3 regions of the Streptomyces sp. NPDC028331 genome follow, and region 2 is predicted to be linked to each of the others. Evidence: riboswitches for the same ligand, from Rfam matches in the RefSeq annotation. Region 2 holds a riboswitch; each other region holds the start of a gene.
What was found. Region 2 has a riboswitch for cobalamin ahead of ACZ4SW_RS04310 (cobalamin biosynthesis protein). Riboswitches for the same ligand answer to the same signal wherever they lie in the genome.

Region 1 (4,956 bases), on a different contig from region 2:
GCCGCCGAACGCAACCCTCCGTACGGGATCTCTTCACCCCGCTGCCACCGCGTTCTTCACCACCGGGCGCTCGTCGTTCATGATCTCCTCCTAGCGTCCTTGCGTGCATGTGGCAGAAGTGAAGCCGTCGACAAGGGTCCGGTGGGCGCTCCCGCTGGTGGCGCGGGGCGAGAACGAGCCGGACCGGGCTCCCGCGCAGTGGCACCGCGTACTGACGTTGCTCGCGAACATCAGCTTGTTGATCAACACGCGCAACGTGTGGAACACCGCCGCCAGCCATCACCCGCCGATCGCCGCGGTGATCTCCGTCTGCTACGCGTCGATCCTGGTCACGGGCGTGCTGACGCTGGTGGTGCGGCGCACCCGCTCGCTGGCCCGGCTGGATCTCGTGGTCCTGGTGACGGCGATCACGCTTCTGTACTGCGCGTCCGCCGTGCTGCACGACTACAGCGACGAGTCGATCCTCACCATCCAGGCCGCCCGCGAGTTGCTGCACGGCAACCCGATGTACGGGCAGGCCTGGCCCTGGCTGTTCGGGCACCACACCACCGTCGCCTACACCCCGACCGTGGACGGCGGTTACGACTACACCTACGGCTATCCGCCGCTGACCGCGCTCCTGACCGCGCCGCTGCTGCGGATCGGTCACGGCGCGCTGCCCGAGGTCCTGGTCCCGACCACCGCGATCGCCCTCGGCGCGGTCGTCATGTGGAAGATGCTGCCGGCGCCGTGGCGCTCGGCGGCCACCATGGTGTGCCTGGGCTTCGGCATGATCCCGATGTACGCCCGGCTCGGCTACCCGGCGGTCGTCGCGCTGGCCTTCCTGATCCCGGTGGTGGTGCGCTGGACACGGATGGGCACGGGCGGGCCGGCCGACTGGGCGCGGGCGGCCTGCCTGGGCGCGGCCTGCGCCGCCCAGCAACTGCCGTGGTTCCTGACGCCGTTCCTGCTCGCCGGCGTCTACGCGGTGCGGCGCGGTGAGCTGGGGGCTCGTGCGGCGGCCCTCGCCGTGGGGCGGATCGTGGGCATCGCGGTCGGGACCTGGCTGCTGATCAACGCGTACTTCATCGTGACCGAGCCGCGCACCTGGCTCGAGGGCATCGCGCTGCCGATCACCCAGGGCGCCATCATCCACGGCCAGGGCCTGGTCGACATCTCCCTGTACTTCACCGACGGCAGCGACCGCCTGAGCTGGTACTCGCACGCGAGCATGCTGCTGCTGGCGGGTCTGCTGGCGCTGTTCGTGCTGTTCGTGCGGCGGCTGGGCCCGGCGGCGACGGTGCTGCCCTGGTGCGCGTTCTTCCTGGCGACCCGTTCGCAGGACGGCTACTACCTGCTGATGACGCCGCTGTGGCTGGCGGCCGCCGTCACCGTGCCGTCCTCCGCGTTCGCCACCGCCTGGCAGCCGCGGCTGCTGCACGGCCGGCGGACGGCCCGCATGGTGCTGGCCGGAGCCCTGGTGGTACCGGCTCTGCTGGCCGTGACGCTCGCGGCGACCGGGGAACCGCCGCTGCGCATGCAGGCCATCGGCTCCACCCGGAAGGCCGCGACCGTCAAGACGCTCACCGTCCGTGTGGACAACACCGGTGACTCCGCCGTCCAGCCCCACTTCATGGTGACCACCGGCCAGGGCATGAGCCTTTGGTGGAAGGTGCTCCAGGGCCCGTCGTCCGTCGGTGCCCACGCCACCGCCACCTACCGGATCCAGGCGCCGGGCAAGGGCTTCGCCGTCCCCAAGAAGGGCGCCCGGGTCCGGCTGCGCGCCTTCACCGGGTCGCCGCTGACGCTGTCGAGCCAGGACATCCACCTGGCGCAGCACAAGGTCAAGTCCAAGCCCTCACCCAAGAAGTGAGGACCAAGGGTGGGGTGAGGGAGCGTTGAGGTGAGAGTTCGTCAGGTGACTTGCTTCAGCAGCTCGTTCACCACGGGATCGGTCACCCGGTAACGGACGATCCGCCCCTCCTTCTCACCCGTCACCACCTCGGCCGTCCGCAGCAGCCGCAGCGCCTGCGAGACGGCCGGGTCGTTCATGCCGGTGGCCACCGCGAGATCGGAGACGGCGAGCGGGCCCGCCCGGTGCAGGGCCAGCAGCAGGGCGAGCCGGCCGGGGTCGGCCAGCAGCGAGAAGCGTTCGGCCCAGGTGCGTACGGCCTCGGGGGCGCCGATGGCCTCGATGGCCTCGCAGACCCGGTGGCCGTCGATGGTGCGCCTGCCGGCGCGGTCGGCGGGGACGAGATGCATGCGCACATTCTCCCAGGTCCGCTGTGTGATCTTCGATACCCCGGAATACCTGCGCAACTGTGCAGTCTTGCAGGCGTTCCGGGGCCGGCCCTAAGGTGGGCGGGCCGTGGTGTTCGGGAAGACCGGTGAAAGCCCCCAGGGGCTCAGGCCGGAGCGGCCCTCGCCACTGTGATCGGGGAGTTCCCGTCCCGTGCCGCCCGCCTCCAGCGGGTGGCGCCACTGGCTGCACGTCGGCCGGGAAGGTTGGGGCGGGCGCGGTGATCCGTCAGCCAGGAGACCGGCCACGGCATCTCACGAAGTGATCCACGAGGTGCTGGAGCGTGACCGCATGACCCTGACCGACCCTGCCCTGCCCAAGGCCGCCTCCTTCCGTTGGCGGCGCGAGGACACCCTGCGGACCGCCGGACTGCTGGCGGTGGTCGCGGCCCTGCACGTGGCGGCGTTCGGGGTGCTGTTCCTGCTGGTCGCGCCCGAGCACTACCAGGTCGGCTCCAAGGCGTTCGGCGTCGGACTCGGCGTCACCGCCTACACCCTGGGCATGCGGCACGCCTTCGACGCCGACCACATCGCCGCCATCGACAACACCACCCGCAAGCTGATGGCGGACGGCAAGCGCCCGGTGTCGGTCGGGTTCTGGTTCGCGCTCGGGCACTCCAGCGTGGTGGTGGTGCTCGCCGCGCTGATCGCCGGGGGCACCCGGCTGGCCGGTCGGCTGATGAACGACGACTCCCGTACGCACCAGGTGCTCGGGGTGCTGGGCACGACGATCTCCGGCTCGTTCCTCTACCTCATCGCGGCCCTCAACCTGGTGGCGCTGGTGGGCATCCTGCGGGTGTTCCGGGCGATGCGGGCGGGGGCGTACGACGAGACGGAGCTCGAACAGCACCTGGACTCCCGGGGGTTCATGAACCGCATCCTGGGCCGCCTCACCAGGTCCATCAGCCGCCCCGGGCAGATGTTCCCGCTCGGTTTCCTGTTCGGCCTGGGCTTCGACACGGCGACCGAGGTCACGCTGATGGTGATGGCGGGCAGCGGGGCGGCGGCCGGGCTGCCCTGGTACGCCGTCCTGTGCCTGCCGCTGCTGTTCGCGGCCGGGATGAGCCTGTTCGACACCCTCGACGGCACGTTCATGAACTTCGCCTACCAGTGGGCGTTCTCCAACCCGGTGCGCAAGGTGTTCTACAACCTCACCATCACCGGTCTGTCGATCGCGGTGGCCTTCCTGATCGGCACGATCGAGCTGGTCGGAGTGCTGCACGACAAGCTCGACCTGCACGACGCGGTGACGGGCTGGATCGCCGGGCTCGACCTCGACAACGTGGGCTTCGTCATCGTCGGGCTGTTCGTCGTGGTGTGGGCGGCGGCCCTCGCGTACTGGCGGCTGGCGAAGGTCGAGGAGCGCTGGGCCCCCCGCCCCGCCGACGGCGGGTGACGCCGACGGGGCGGGGCCCCGGTCACTCGGACGCGGAGGTGCCGGAGGAGCCGGTGGATTCGGAGGATCCGGCGGTGCGGCCGCGGGCGAGGGAGAAGCCCGCGGCGGCCAGCCCGAGCACGCCGACGACCAGACCGGCGATGCCGAGCCCCCGGGCGGTGGAGTCACTGGTGGCGGCGGCCTTCGTCGTGGCGGCGCTCGGCTTCTCCTCGGTGCCGGCTTCAGCCGCGGTGGAACCGCCGCCCTCCGCCGTGCCCTGGGCGGTCAGCTTGAGCACCGGCGCCGGGTTCTCCGGCTCGTCCTGCCCCTTCTGGGCCTCCTCGATCCAGCGGACGACGTTTCCGTCGGAGTAGGTCTGCAGCGTCTTGAACGTCAACTTGTCCGTGTTGTCCGGGAGTTGACCGAAGGCCACGTTGAAGTCCTGGTACTGGCCGTGCCGGATGCGGCCGCCGGTCCAGGTGATCTGGGAGACCGCGTCGGTGATGGTGCCGTCGTCCGTCTTGACCGGTGTCTTGAGCTTGGTGGTGGTCACCTGCGCCGTCCAGCCGTCCTGCGGGGTGACCAGCACGCCCAGGACCGGGTGGTCGGTGGGCAGGAAGACCTGCACCTTGGTGGTCGCGGCGGTGTCCTCCTCATTGGGCACCCGGAAGGTGAGCACGCCGTCCGTGGCGCCCTTGGGGTAGCTCTCGGGGTGGACGGTGACGTGTGCGAAGGCGGCTCCGGCCGTGGTGAGGACACCGGCGGCGGCGAGCGCGGCGACGGTGGTGGCGCGGCGCAGGGTGGTACGCGTCAGGGACATGGGTGGGCAAGCTCCGTACGTGCGTTCGGTGTTGGGGGGTTCAGACGGTGTACGGGGCCGCCGGGGGCGGGCCGCGCCGGTACAGCGCGTGGCGGAGCAGCGCCTGCCCCGGGAGGCGGCGTCGTCGGGCGTACGGGCGCGGCGGCCTGACGTACGCGGGCAGCGGTGCCGTACACCACCGGACGGCGAGGCGCGGGACGAGGGCGGCGGCCTTGCGCAGCACCGACCACAGGGCGGCCTCGCCGCGCCGCAGGCACCAGGAGGCCAGCAGGGCGGCGGCCAGGTGCGCGGCGACGGCGTGCGAGGTCATGGCGTGCGGCGGGACGGCCATGCGCATGCCCTGCGCCATGCCCGGCATGCTCATCGCCATCCGCGTCGGCTCGGCCGCCGCGAAGCCGAGGTGGAACCCGCCCTGCACGAGGAGCATGGCGAGGGTGATGCCGGTCAGCGAGCGCTCCCGCCCGGCGAGCGCGGCGGCGGCGGT
Region 2 (4,956 bases):
CAGCTCCTCCCACGCCCTCTTCGGCGGTCTGATCGGTGCCGCCGTCACCTCCGCGGGCTGGTCCGCGGTGAACGGCTCGACGATCGTCACCAAGGTCCTGATCCCCGCGGTCGCCGCGCCGGTCGTGGCGGGCCTCGCCTCGATGCTCGCCACCCGCCTGTCGTACGTGATCGGCAGCCGCGCCGACGACAAGGCGACCGCGAAGGGCTACCGCGCCGGGTCGATCGCCTCGGCCGGCCTGGTCTCCCTGGCCCACGGCACGAACGACGCGCAGAAGACGATGGGCATCATCACGCTGGCCCTGGTCACCGGCGGCGTCATCGCCCCCGGCTCGAACCCTCCCACCTGGGTCATCGTCTCGGCCGGCCTGGCCATCGCGCTCGGCACCTACCTGGGCGGCTGGCGCATCATCCGCACCCTCGGCAAGGGCCTGACGGACCTGGCGCCGCAGCAGGGCTTCGCCGCCCAGACCAGCGCGGCGACCGCGATCCTCGCCTCCTCGCACCTCGGCTTCTCCCTCTCCACCACCCAGGTGTGCTCCGGCGCCGTCATGGGCGCGGGCCTCGGCCGCAAGGGCGGCGTGGTCCGCTGGTCCACCGCGACCCGGATGCTCGCCGCGTGGGTTCTGACGCTCCCGGCGGCCGGCCTGGTCGGCGCGGGCGCCGAACTCCTCACCAAGCAGGGCACCTGGGGCACGGCCACCACCGGCGTACTGCTGGTCGCCGGCGCCGGCGTCATCTGGACCCTGTCCCGCCGCAAGCCGGTCACGGTCGACAACGTCAACGACGTCGAGACGGAGCCCGCGGGTGTCGTCACCGCGGCGATCGCCGCGGTCATCCCGCCCCCGGCGGGTCCGGTCACCACGGCCGACGCCCCCGAGGTCACCGTCGAGGCGCCCGGCACCGTCGTGGCGGACACGGACGCCACCACCGACCTGCAGACCACCATCCCGGCCCCGGACTCCGGCACCTCCGCCGAGCCGGCTCCCGCCGCCACGGTTTAAGGAATCACCACTCATGAAGATCGACTGGGCAGCCCTCGGCTCCGTCTTCGGCGTCAGCCTCGCGGTCACCGTGGCCCTGGTGGGCCTGTTCACCCTGGGCGTCGTCGGCCTCACCAAGAAGGACTCGGCCCGGGGCGGCACGGCCGCCCTGGCGGCCACCGGCGCCTACGCCTGCTTCGCGGCGTGCGCGGCGGCGGTCGCGTACGGGATCCACCTGATCGTCGCCTGACGGCGGGAGCAGTCCGCAGTCGCCCCCGCAGCGGTGTGCTGCGGGGGCTTCTCACGTCCCCGGGCTCAAAGGGCCGCCCCCGCGGTCAAGGGGTCCGCGAGTCCCGTTGCCGGACGGCCGCCCTCGCCCGGCCCAGTACGCGCAGGCGCTCCGTGACCGGGGTGAGGCCCCACCACAGCCCCGCGCAGGTGGCGGCCGCGATGGTGACCACCAGCCAGACCAGGGCCCGCGCCGGGGTTCCGGGCACCAGCAGTGCCGCCAGCGCACCGATTCCGACCGCGAACATCCCCGTCGTCAGCGAGAAGAGCGCCAGCGGAGCCGCTGCCGCCAGCGAAGGGTGCGGCGCGTGGGGACCTCCCGCGCCGGACGAGAATTCCTTGGCCCTGTCCCCCATGCGGGTCCCTCCCGTCCTCCGGACGGTTCGCTCGGACGCCGTCCACTGCCGGGTTTCTCGAGTCCCGCCAGCAAAGCACACCCCGCCGGGCGGCGAAAGACGAGCACCGGGCCGGTGCGCCGTTTCGCGTCATGCGCCGGAACGCGCCCCCTGCGACCGCCACTTCGCCACGAAAGCACCGATTCGGGTGACTGACGTGATTTCAGCGGTGTGGAACTCAGCACACCGCAGCACCGCAGGTCAAGAGCAAGTTGACGGCTGTTCTGGGCGCGTGGTGGACTGCCGGAGCCAGTACGGCGGCAGGAGAGGAAGCCGGTGCGAGTCCGGCGCGGTCCCGCCACTGTCACCGGGGAAGAGGTCCCCGGGAGCCAGGAACTCTCGCCGCCGGTCTCGTCGAACCAGGGCGTGGACACCCTGAGTGAGGACATATCGCCATGCGCGGCTGCCGATTGAGGTTCTGTCACCGGGCCCTGACCGACCCCACGGTCGGCTGAGCCGATGGGTGCCGATCGCGTCTTCGCGTACGGCGCCGCCGCCGGACTCCTCGGTGACCTCCTGCTGGGCGATCCTCGCCGCGGGCATCCGGTCGCCGCGTTCGGGCGGGCGGCGGCGGCCGTGGAGCGGGTGCTGTGGCGGGACCACCGCGGCTGGGGCGCGCTGCACACCGCCGTGTGCGCCGGGGGCGCCGTGACGCTGGCGGCGCTCGCCTCGTCCGCCGTACGCCCCTCCCGTACCGCCGCCACGGCCCTGACCGCCGCCGCCACCTGGGCCGTGGTCGGAGGCACGTCGCTCGCCCGGGAGGCCCGGGCCATCGGGCGCGCCCTCGAAGCGGGGGACGTCGAGGCCGCGCGCGCCCGGCTGCCGCATCTGTGCGGGCGGGATCCGCAAGCGCTGGACGCGGACGGGATCGCCCGGGCGGTCGTCGAGTCCGTCGCCGAGAACACCTCCGACGCCGTCGTGGGCGCGCTCACCTGGGGAGCCGTCGCCGGGGTGCCCGGCCTCGCGGGTTTCCGCGCCGTCAACACGCTCGACGCCATGGTCGGCCACAAGTCGCCCCGCTACCGGCGCTACGGATGGGCCTCGGCCCGCCTCGACGACGTCGCGGGCTGGCCGGGGGCACGGCTCACCGCCATTCTCGCGGCACTGGCGGGCCCCGACCCGCGGGGCGCGGTGCGGGCCTGGCGTTCCGACGCCGCGAAGCACCCGAGCCCCAACGCAGGCCCCGTGGAGGCGTCGTTCGCGGGCGCCCTCGGCGTGCGGCTGGGCGGGACGCTCTCGTACGGGGGGCGCGTGGAGCACCGGCCCGTGCTCAACGCGGCGGGGCGCGCCGTCCGTACGGACGACATCGAGCGGGCCGTACGGCTCTCCCGGCGCGTGAGCGGGCTGGCGCTCGGCATCACGGTCGCCGGGCGCCTGGCGGCCCGAAGGCTTCTCGCGAAGGGACGGACGTCATGAGCGGCGGACTCCTCGTCGCCGGTACCACCTCCGACGCCGGCAAGTCCGTCGTCACCGCCGGGATCTGCCGCTGGCTCGTACGGCAGGGGGTCGAGGTCGCGCCGTTCAAGGCGCAGAACATGTCCCTCAACTCCTTCGTCACGCGCGAGGGCGCCGAGATCGGGCGGGCGCAGGCCATGCAGGCCCAGGCGTGCCGCATCGAGCCGACCGCGCTGATGAACCCCGTGCTGCTCAAGCCGGGCGGCGAGCAGAGCAGCCAGGTCGTGCTGCTGGGCAAACCGGTCGGCGAGCTGAGCGCGCGCGGGTACCACGGAGGGCGGCAGCAGCAGCTCCTCGGCACCGTGCTGGACTGCCTGGCCGAGCTGCGGGGCACGTATGACGCGGTGATCTGTGAGGGGGCCGGCAGTCCGGCGGAGATCAACCTGCGGCGTACCGACATCGTGAACATGGGGATCGCCCGCAACGCCAAGCTGCCCGTCCTCGTCGTCGGCGACATCGACCGCGGGGGTGTCTTCGCCTCCTTCTTCGGGACCGTCGCGCTGCTGTCGCCCGAGGACCAGGAACTCGTCGCCGGGTTCCTGGTGAACAAGTTCCGCGGGGACGTCAGCCTGCTGGAACCGGGCCTCGACATGCTGCGGGACCTCACCGGGCGGCGCACCTACGGCGTCCTGCCCTTCCGGCACGGGCTCGGGATCGACGAGGAGGACGGACTCAGGGTGTCCCTGCGGGGGGCGGTCCGCGAGTCCGAGGTGACCGCGCCCGTCGGCGAGGACGTGCTGCGCGTCGCCGTCTGCGCGATTCCCCTCATGTCGAACTTCACGGACGTGGACGCGCTGGCCGCCGAGCCGGGTGTGGTGGTCCGGTTCGTGGACCGGCCGGAGGAACTGGCGGACGCCGACCTCGTGGTGATCCCGGGGACCCGGGGCACCGTTCGCGCCCTGGAGTGGCTGCGCGAGCGCGGTCTCGCGGACGCCCTCGTCCGAAGGGCCGCGGAAGGGCGGCCGATCCTCGGCGTCTGCGGCGGCTTCCAGATCCTCGGCGAGCACATCGAGGACGAGGTGGAGAGCCGCAGGGGGCATGTGGACGGGCTCGGGGTGCTGCCCGTGCGGGTGCGGTTCGCGCGGGAGAAGACGCTGACCCGGCCGGCGGGGGAAGCCCTCGGCGAGCCCGTCGAGGGGTACGAGATCCATCACGGGGTCGCCGACATCACCGGCGGCACCCCCTTCCTGGACGGCTGCCGGGTCGGGCAGACCTGGGGCACCCACTGGCACGGCTCCCTGGAGTCGGACGGCTTCCGGCGGGCCTTCCTGCGCGAGGTGGCGGCCGCCGCGGGCCGCCGCTTCGTGCCGGCCGCCGACACCTCGTTCGCCGCGCTGCGCGAGGAGCAGCTCGACCGGCTCGGCGACCTGATCGAACAGCACGCGGACACGGACGCGCTGTGGCGGCTCATCGAGTCGGGCGCGCCGCAAGGACTGCCTTTCATCCCCCCGGGAGCGCCCGCATGAGCACAGTGTTGTTGTTGTCGACCGCCGACACCGATCTGCTGGCGGCCCGTGCCTCCGGCGCGCCCTACCGGATCGGCAACCCGACCCGGGTGGACGTCGCCGAGGAGCTTCCCGGGCTGATCGAGGGCGCGGACATCGCCGTCGTCCGTCTGCTGGGCGGCAAGCGCGCCTGGGAGGACGGGCTGGCCCGGCTGAAGGCGTCCGGCATCCCGACCGTGCTGCTCGGCGGGGAGGCCGTGCCCGACGCCGAGTTGATGGCGGAGTCGTCCGTACCGGCCGGGGTGGTGGCGGAGGCGCTGAAGTACCTCGTCGAGGGCGGCCCGGCCAACCTCACCGAACTCGCCCGGTTCCTGTCCGACACGGTGCTGCT
Region 3 (4,956 bases), on a different contig from region 2:
CAACGGACGTTCGCCCTGGCTCTGGTGCGCTCGGGGACCCAGCGCATCGGCGAAACCCTCTACGTCCCCCTGGACGGCCGGACCGTCCCCGTCACCGTGACCGACCCCGTGCTCTTCGACAAGGAGGGAACTCGCCGTGACGGTTGAGACGCCCACCCGCTTCAGCCCCCTGGCCGCATGGCACGACAGCTTCGCGCAGTTGCCGACCGGTCTGCAGGTGCGGGAACTGCCCTTCCTGACCCAGCTCACCCTGCGGGTGGAGCCCGGCAGTCCTGCGGCGAAGGCCGTCGAGGCCTGCCTCGACATCACGCTGCCGGGCCCGGTGCGCGCCGAGATGTCGGGCGACGTCAAGGCACTGTGGATGGGCCCGGACGAATGGCTGCTGGTGGCTCCCGACGGCCGGCGGCAGGACCTTCTCACTCGGCTGCGTTCGGCCATCGGTGAGGACGACTTCGCCACCGTCACCGACGTCTCCGCGCAGCGCACCACGCTGGCCCTGTCGGGGCACCTCGTCCGCAAGGTACTGGCGCACGGTTGTGCCATCGATCTGGATCCCCGGGTGACACCCGTCGGTTCCTGCCCGACCACGCTGCTGGCCCAGGCGCCGGTCACCCTCGTGGTGCGAGGAGAAGGAGCGTCCAGCGTCTGGCTGCTGGTGCGCGCCTCGTTCGCGTCCTACCTCGCCACCTGGCTGCTCGACGCCTGCACGGAGTACCGGGGAAGCACCGGATGAGCATCAGCGTCTTCGACATGTTCAAGGTCGGCATCGGCCCCTCCAGCTCCCACACCGTCGGCCCCATGCGTGCTGCGCACTCCTTCGCGTACGCCCTGGAGCAGGACGGCCTGCTGGAGGAGACGAGCCACGTACGTGTCGAGCTGTTCGGCTCGCTGGGCGCCACCGGGCACGGGCCGGCGGGCCAACCCGGGGTCGTCTTGCAGGGGCTCTGGCCGAACCCCGCGCAACGGCGCGGATTGCGGCAAAGGACCGGGCCCCGCCGCGATGGCGGGGCCCGGTCGCTCGTTCCCGGTACGCGGTCGCGGTCGGCCGGTCGGCCGCCGCCTCACTCCGGTCGCTCGTGCGGCGCCTTGTCCTCCGCGGGATAGAAGGCCGCGGGGAATTGGGGATCCGCGACCGTGAACGGCTGGAACCCGGCGTCCGCGATCGTCCGGTAGATGAACTCGGGGACGGACATGGCGAGCTGGTGCCACTGCTCACCGTATTCCAGCCATGCGACCAGCGGCCAGGTGGCGGGGTCGGCCGTGCTGTCGGCGAGCCAGTAGAACCTGCCCGCCGTCTCCGACCTGCCCCACATGATCAGGCCCTTGCCCTCGGCCGGCTGGTAGAGGGTGAACGGGCTGAAGTACCGGGCCATCCACTCCGGATCTCGCTCGGAGTCCTCGCGCAGACCCTGCCAGAAGCGCAGGCGGGAGTCCGTGCCCTCACCGCCGTGCAGGGCGAACAGATAGTAGGAGAACGATCCCGGCCCGACCGGTTGAGGCAGCGTCATTGTCGCCAACGAGGCATTCGGCTTGTCACACGTGTTTCTTCCGCAGACCATCGGTCACCCGCGGCCCGTCGGGGCTAGCCTCGATTCTCGTGATCGTATGGCTCAACGGCACCCACGGCGCCGGCAAGACGACGACCAGTGCGCTCGTGCAGCGGATGCTCCCGGACTCACGGGTGTTCGACGCCGAGAAAGTCGGCGAGACACTCATGGACATCAAGCCGGGACTGCCCGCGACGGACAACTTCCAGCACTGGCCGCCGTGGCGGCCCCTCGTGGTCGAGACCGCCCGACGCGTCCTCGACTACACCGGCGGCATCCTGGTGATGCCCATGACGATCCTGGTCGAGCAGTACTGGCGCGAGATCAGCTCGGGCCTTGCCCAGCACGCCATTCCCGTCCGGCACTTCGTCCTCCATGCCGACCAGGAGACCCTCCGCGGGCGCATCGCGCGCGACACCGTTCTTGGCCCCAACTCCCCGTTCCGTCTCCAATACCTCGAGCCCTACGCGGAGGCGGCCCGAACGTGGCTGCACGCCGAAGCGGAGGTCGTCGACACCACACACCTCACACCCGCCCAGGCTGCCCAGCAGATCGTAGAGGCCGTCAAGAGGTGAGAGAACGACCTTCCGGCGTCAAACCTCGTACATGACAACAAGCCTGCTATGTGGCCGGTCGGGCCGTGGGCGTCGACCAGTCCGGGGTTGATGCCGAGCTTGAAGCCGCCGGGCAGCGGCTTGCCCTCCCGACACCGCGTCGGTCCGGAAAGCGGCCGACGTGCTAGTGTGCGGCGGTCGGAAATCTGCATGGTCATGCAGGTTTTCCGGCAGCGCGTCAGGCAGCGAAGCCGGTGACGCCCGTGCCATGCGGGCCAGTCCGGCGCTGTCCCGCAACTGTGAGGGCCGCCTCAACCAGGGCCCAAGCCAGGTCGCCTCCTGCCGCGCTACGACATCGACCCTCGTGGGAAGGGCGATCCGTCTCCGTCGGCGCGCGTTCGACGCGGCCCGTCGACGGATTGGCTTCTTCCCGTGCTTTCGGGAGGAAGTGCCGCATGGCACACCAACCTGCTCGGCTTCGGCGACCTGTCCGGCTTCGGCCTCGTCGGCGCAAGCCGCTCGTCCACGCCCTGTCGGCGGCAACCGCCCTGATCGCGGCCGTGGCTTTCGTCGCCGGCTGCAGCTCCAAGAGCTCCGGCACCGCCGCGTCGACCGCTTCGGCATCCGGATCGTCCGCCGCCGCGTCGTTCCCCGTGACGGTGACTCCGGCGAACGGCAAGGTCACCGTCAAGAGCCGACCGCGGCGCATCGTGTCGCTCTCACCGACCGCGACCGAGGACCTGTACGCCATCGGCGCAGGCAAGCAGGTCGTCGCGGTGGACGCGAACTCCGACCATCCGGCCGGCGCGCCAGTCACCAGTCTCAGCGGACTGACCCCGAACATCGAGGCGATCGTGAAGTACGACCCGGACCTGGTCGTCGCCTCGCAGGATTCCGGCGGACTGGTCGCCGGACTGCGCAAGCTGGACGTGCCCGTGCTGATCGAGCCTGCGGCGGCGACAATCGACGACGCCTACCGCCAGATCGAGCAGCTCGGCCGGGCCACCGGCCACGCAGCGCAGGCCGCACGATCCGTCGCCGGTATGAAGTCCGCGATAGCCGCCACGGTCAAGCAGGCCGGCTCCGACCATGCGAACCTGAGCTACTACTGGGAGCTGGGTGCCAGCCCCTACTACTCGGTGACCTCCTCGACCTTCGTCGGACAGATAGCATCCCTGTTCGGCCTGAAGAACATCGCCGACAAGGCGGACAAGGCCTCCGACGGCGGATATCCCGAGCTGGCCCAGGAGTACATCGTCTCGGCGCAGCCGCAGTTGATATTCCTCTCGGACGGGTCGTCCGACGGCGGGCAGACCCCTGCGATCGTCGCGGCCCGGCCCGGCTGGTCGGGGATTCCGGCGGTGAAGAACAAGAGGATCATCAGCCTGGACGCTGACGTCGCCTCCCGCTGGGGCCCGCGTCTGCCCCAACTGGTCGCGCAGATCGCGCAGGCGGTCCAGAAGGCCTCCGCCCGGTGACGCGAGGCGGGCAGTGGCTGTGAGCAGGGTCGGAACGCGCTCTCGCACCGTGCGGGTCTACGGAATCGCGGTGGCTTTCCTCGCCGCCGCGGTGCTTGTCGGTGCGATGGCGGGGGCGGCGGCCGTCAGTCCGCTGGCGACGGCCACCGCGTTGCTGGACCGGGTGCCGTGGGTCCATCTGCCCTCGGGGCTCAGCCCGCTGGAGAGTGCCGTGCTCTTCCAGATCCGGCTGCCACGCGTGGTGCTCGCAGCGGTGGTCGGCGGCGCGCTCTCGCTCGCCGGCGCGGGCTACCAGGGCGTGTTCCGCAACCCCCTGGTCGACTCCTCGCTGCTGGGCGCGTCGGCGGGTGCCGGCCTCGGCGCGACGGTCGCCATCGTCTCCCTGGGCGGTACGGCACCGGCGGCCGTGCCCGTGGCCGCGTTCGTCGGGTCGCTGGCCGGGGTCACCATCGCCTACCTGGCCGGCGTGGCGGGCGGGCCGGGCACCTCGACACTCCTGCTCGCCGGACTGGCGGTCTCGATGTTCCTGACCGCCGTCCAGACCTACGTCCTCCAGCGCTCCAGCCAGGACATCCAGCAGGTCTACTCCTGGCTGCTGGGCTCCCTGTCCGCCGCCACATGGCACCAGACGGTGGAGATCCTGCCCTACACGGCGGCCGCCGTCGTGGTCGTGCTGCTGCACGGCCGCCATCTCGACGTGCTGTCCGTCGGCGACGAGGAGAGCCGCGCCCTCGGCATGCACCCGGGCCGCATCCGGCTGGCCGTCGTGGCCGCCTGCGCACTGGCCGCGGCGAGCGCCGTGGCGGTGAGCGGGCTGATCGGCTTCGTCGGGATCGTCGTTCCGCATGCGGTGCGCCGACTGGCCGGCGCCTCCTATCGGCTCGTCCTTCCGCTGTCCCTGCTGTTCGGCGCCGGATTCCTGGTCCTCGCCGACGCTCTGGCCCGCACCGTTGTGGCACCGGCCGAACTGCCCATCGGCGTCGTCACCGCACTGATCGGCTCTCCGGCATTCCTATGGATCCTGCGCTCCACCCGGTCGGTGCGCACATGAGCGAACTCGCCGGAAACGGGCTCGACGTGGCAGGGCTCGATGTCGACCTGGACCGCGCCCCGGTCGTGCGCGCGGTGTCCTTCGCCCTCGCCCCGGGCGGCTGGCTGGCGCTGATCGGCCCCAACGGGGCGGGCAAGTCGACGCTGCTCCGCGCCGTCGCCGGTCTGCTCCCCCATCGCGGCACGGTCGTCGTCGGCGGCACCGACGTCGGGCGCCTGCGCGCCCGGGAGAGGGCCCGGCTGATCGCCTACGTGCCGCAGGCACCCGTACTGCCGCCGGACATGACGGTCCAGGAGTACGTGCTGCTGGGCCGCACGCCCCACCTC

Region 1: it holds a riboswitch for cobalamin, as region 2 does, so the genes downstream of both, nicT (Nickel transporter NicT) here and ACZ4SW_RS04310 (cobalamin biosynthesis protein) in region 2, are expected to answer to the same signal.
Region 3: it holds a riboswitch for cobalamin, as region 2 does, so the genes downstream of both, ACZ4SW_RS27810 (ABC transporter substrate-binding protein) here and ACZ4SW_RS04310 (cobalamin biosynthesis protein) in region 2, are expected to answer to the same signal.

What each region holds. Positions count from the first base shown of each region.
Region 1 covers NZ_JBVHTR010000009.1:73,227-78,182, forward strand. Annotated here, with positions in the region: gene ACZ4SW_RS15620 (hypothetical protein) at 158-1,852, shown strand; gene ACZ4SW_RS15625 (ArsR/SmtB family transcription factor) at 1,894-2,241, opposite strand; cobalamin riboswitch at 2,332-2,541, shown strand; gene nicT (Nickel transporter NicT) at 2,570-3,673, shown strand; gene ACZ4SW_RS15635 (YcnI family copper-binding membrane protein) at 3,696-4,472, opposite strand; gene ACZ4SW_RS15640 (hypothetical protein) at 4,513-4,956, opposite strand, start outside.
Region 2 covers NZ_JBVHTR010000003.1:50,994-55,949, forward strand. Annotated here, with positions in the region: gene ACZ4SW_RS04295 (inorganic phosphate transporter) at 1-1,003, shown strand, start outside; gene ACZ4SW_RS04300 (hypothetical protein) at 1,017-1,232, shown strand; gene ACZ4SW_RS04305 (hypothetical protein) at 1,318-1,626, opposite strand; cobalamin riboswitch at 1,884-2,024, shown strand; gene ACZ4SW_RS04310 (cobalamin biosynthesis protein) at 2,125-3,081, shown strand; gene ACZ4SW_RS04315 (cobyric acid synthase) at 3,078-4,586, shown strand; gene cobN (cobaltochelatase subunit CobN) at 4,583-4,956, shown strand, end outside.
Region 3 covers NZ_JBVHTR010000022.1:16,401-21,356, reverse strand. Annotated here, with positions in the region: partial or broken gene ACZ4SW_RS27835 (sarcosine oxidase subunit delta family protein) at 1-147, shown strand, start outside; gene ACZ4SW_RS27830 (sarcosine oxidase subunit gamma) at 137-733, shown strand; partial or broken gene ACZ4SW_RS27825 (serine dehydratase beta chain) at 730-945, shown strand; gene ACZ4SW_RS27820 (hypothetical protein) at 1,062-1,508, opposite strand; gene ACZ4SW_RS27815 (AAA family ATPase) at 1,598-2,122, shown strand; cobalamin riboswitch at 2,305-2,458, shown strand; gene ACZ4SW_RS27810 (ABC transporter substrate-binding protein) at 2,662-3,579, shown strand; gene ACZ4SW_RS27805 (FecCD family ABC transporter permease) at 3,650-4,630, shown strand; gene ACZ4SW_RS27800 (ABC transporter ATP-binding protein) at 4,627-4,956, shown strand, end outside.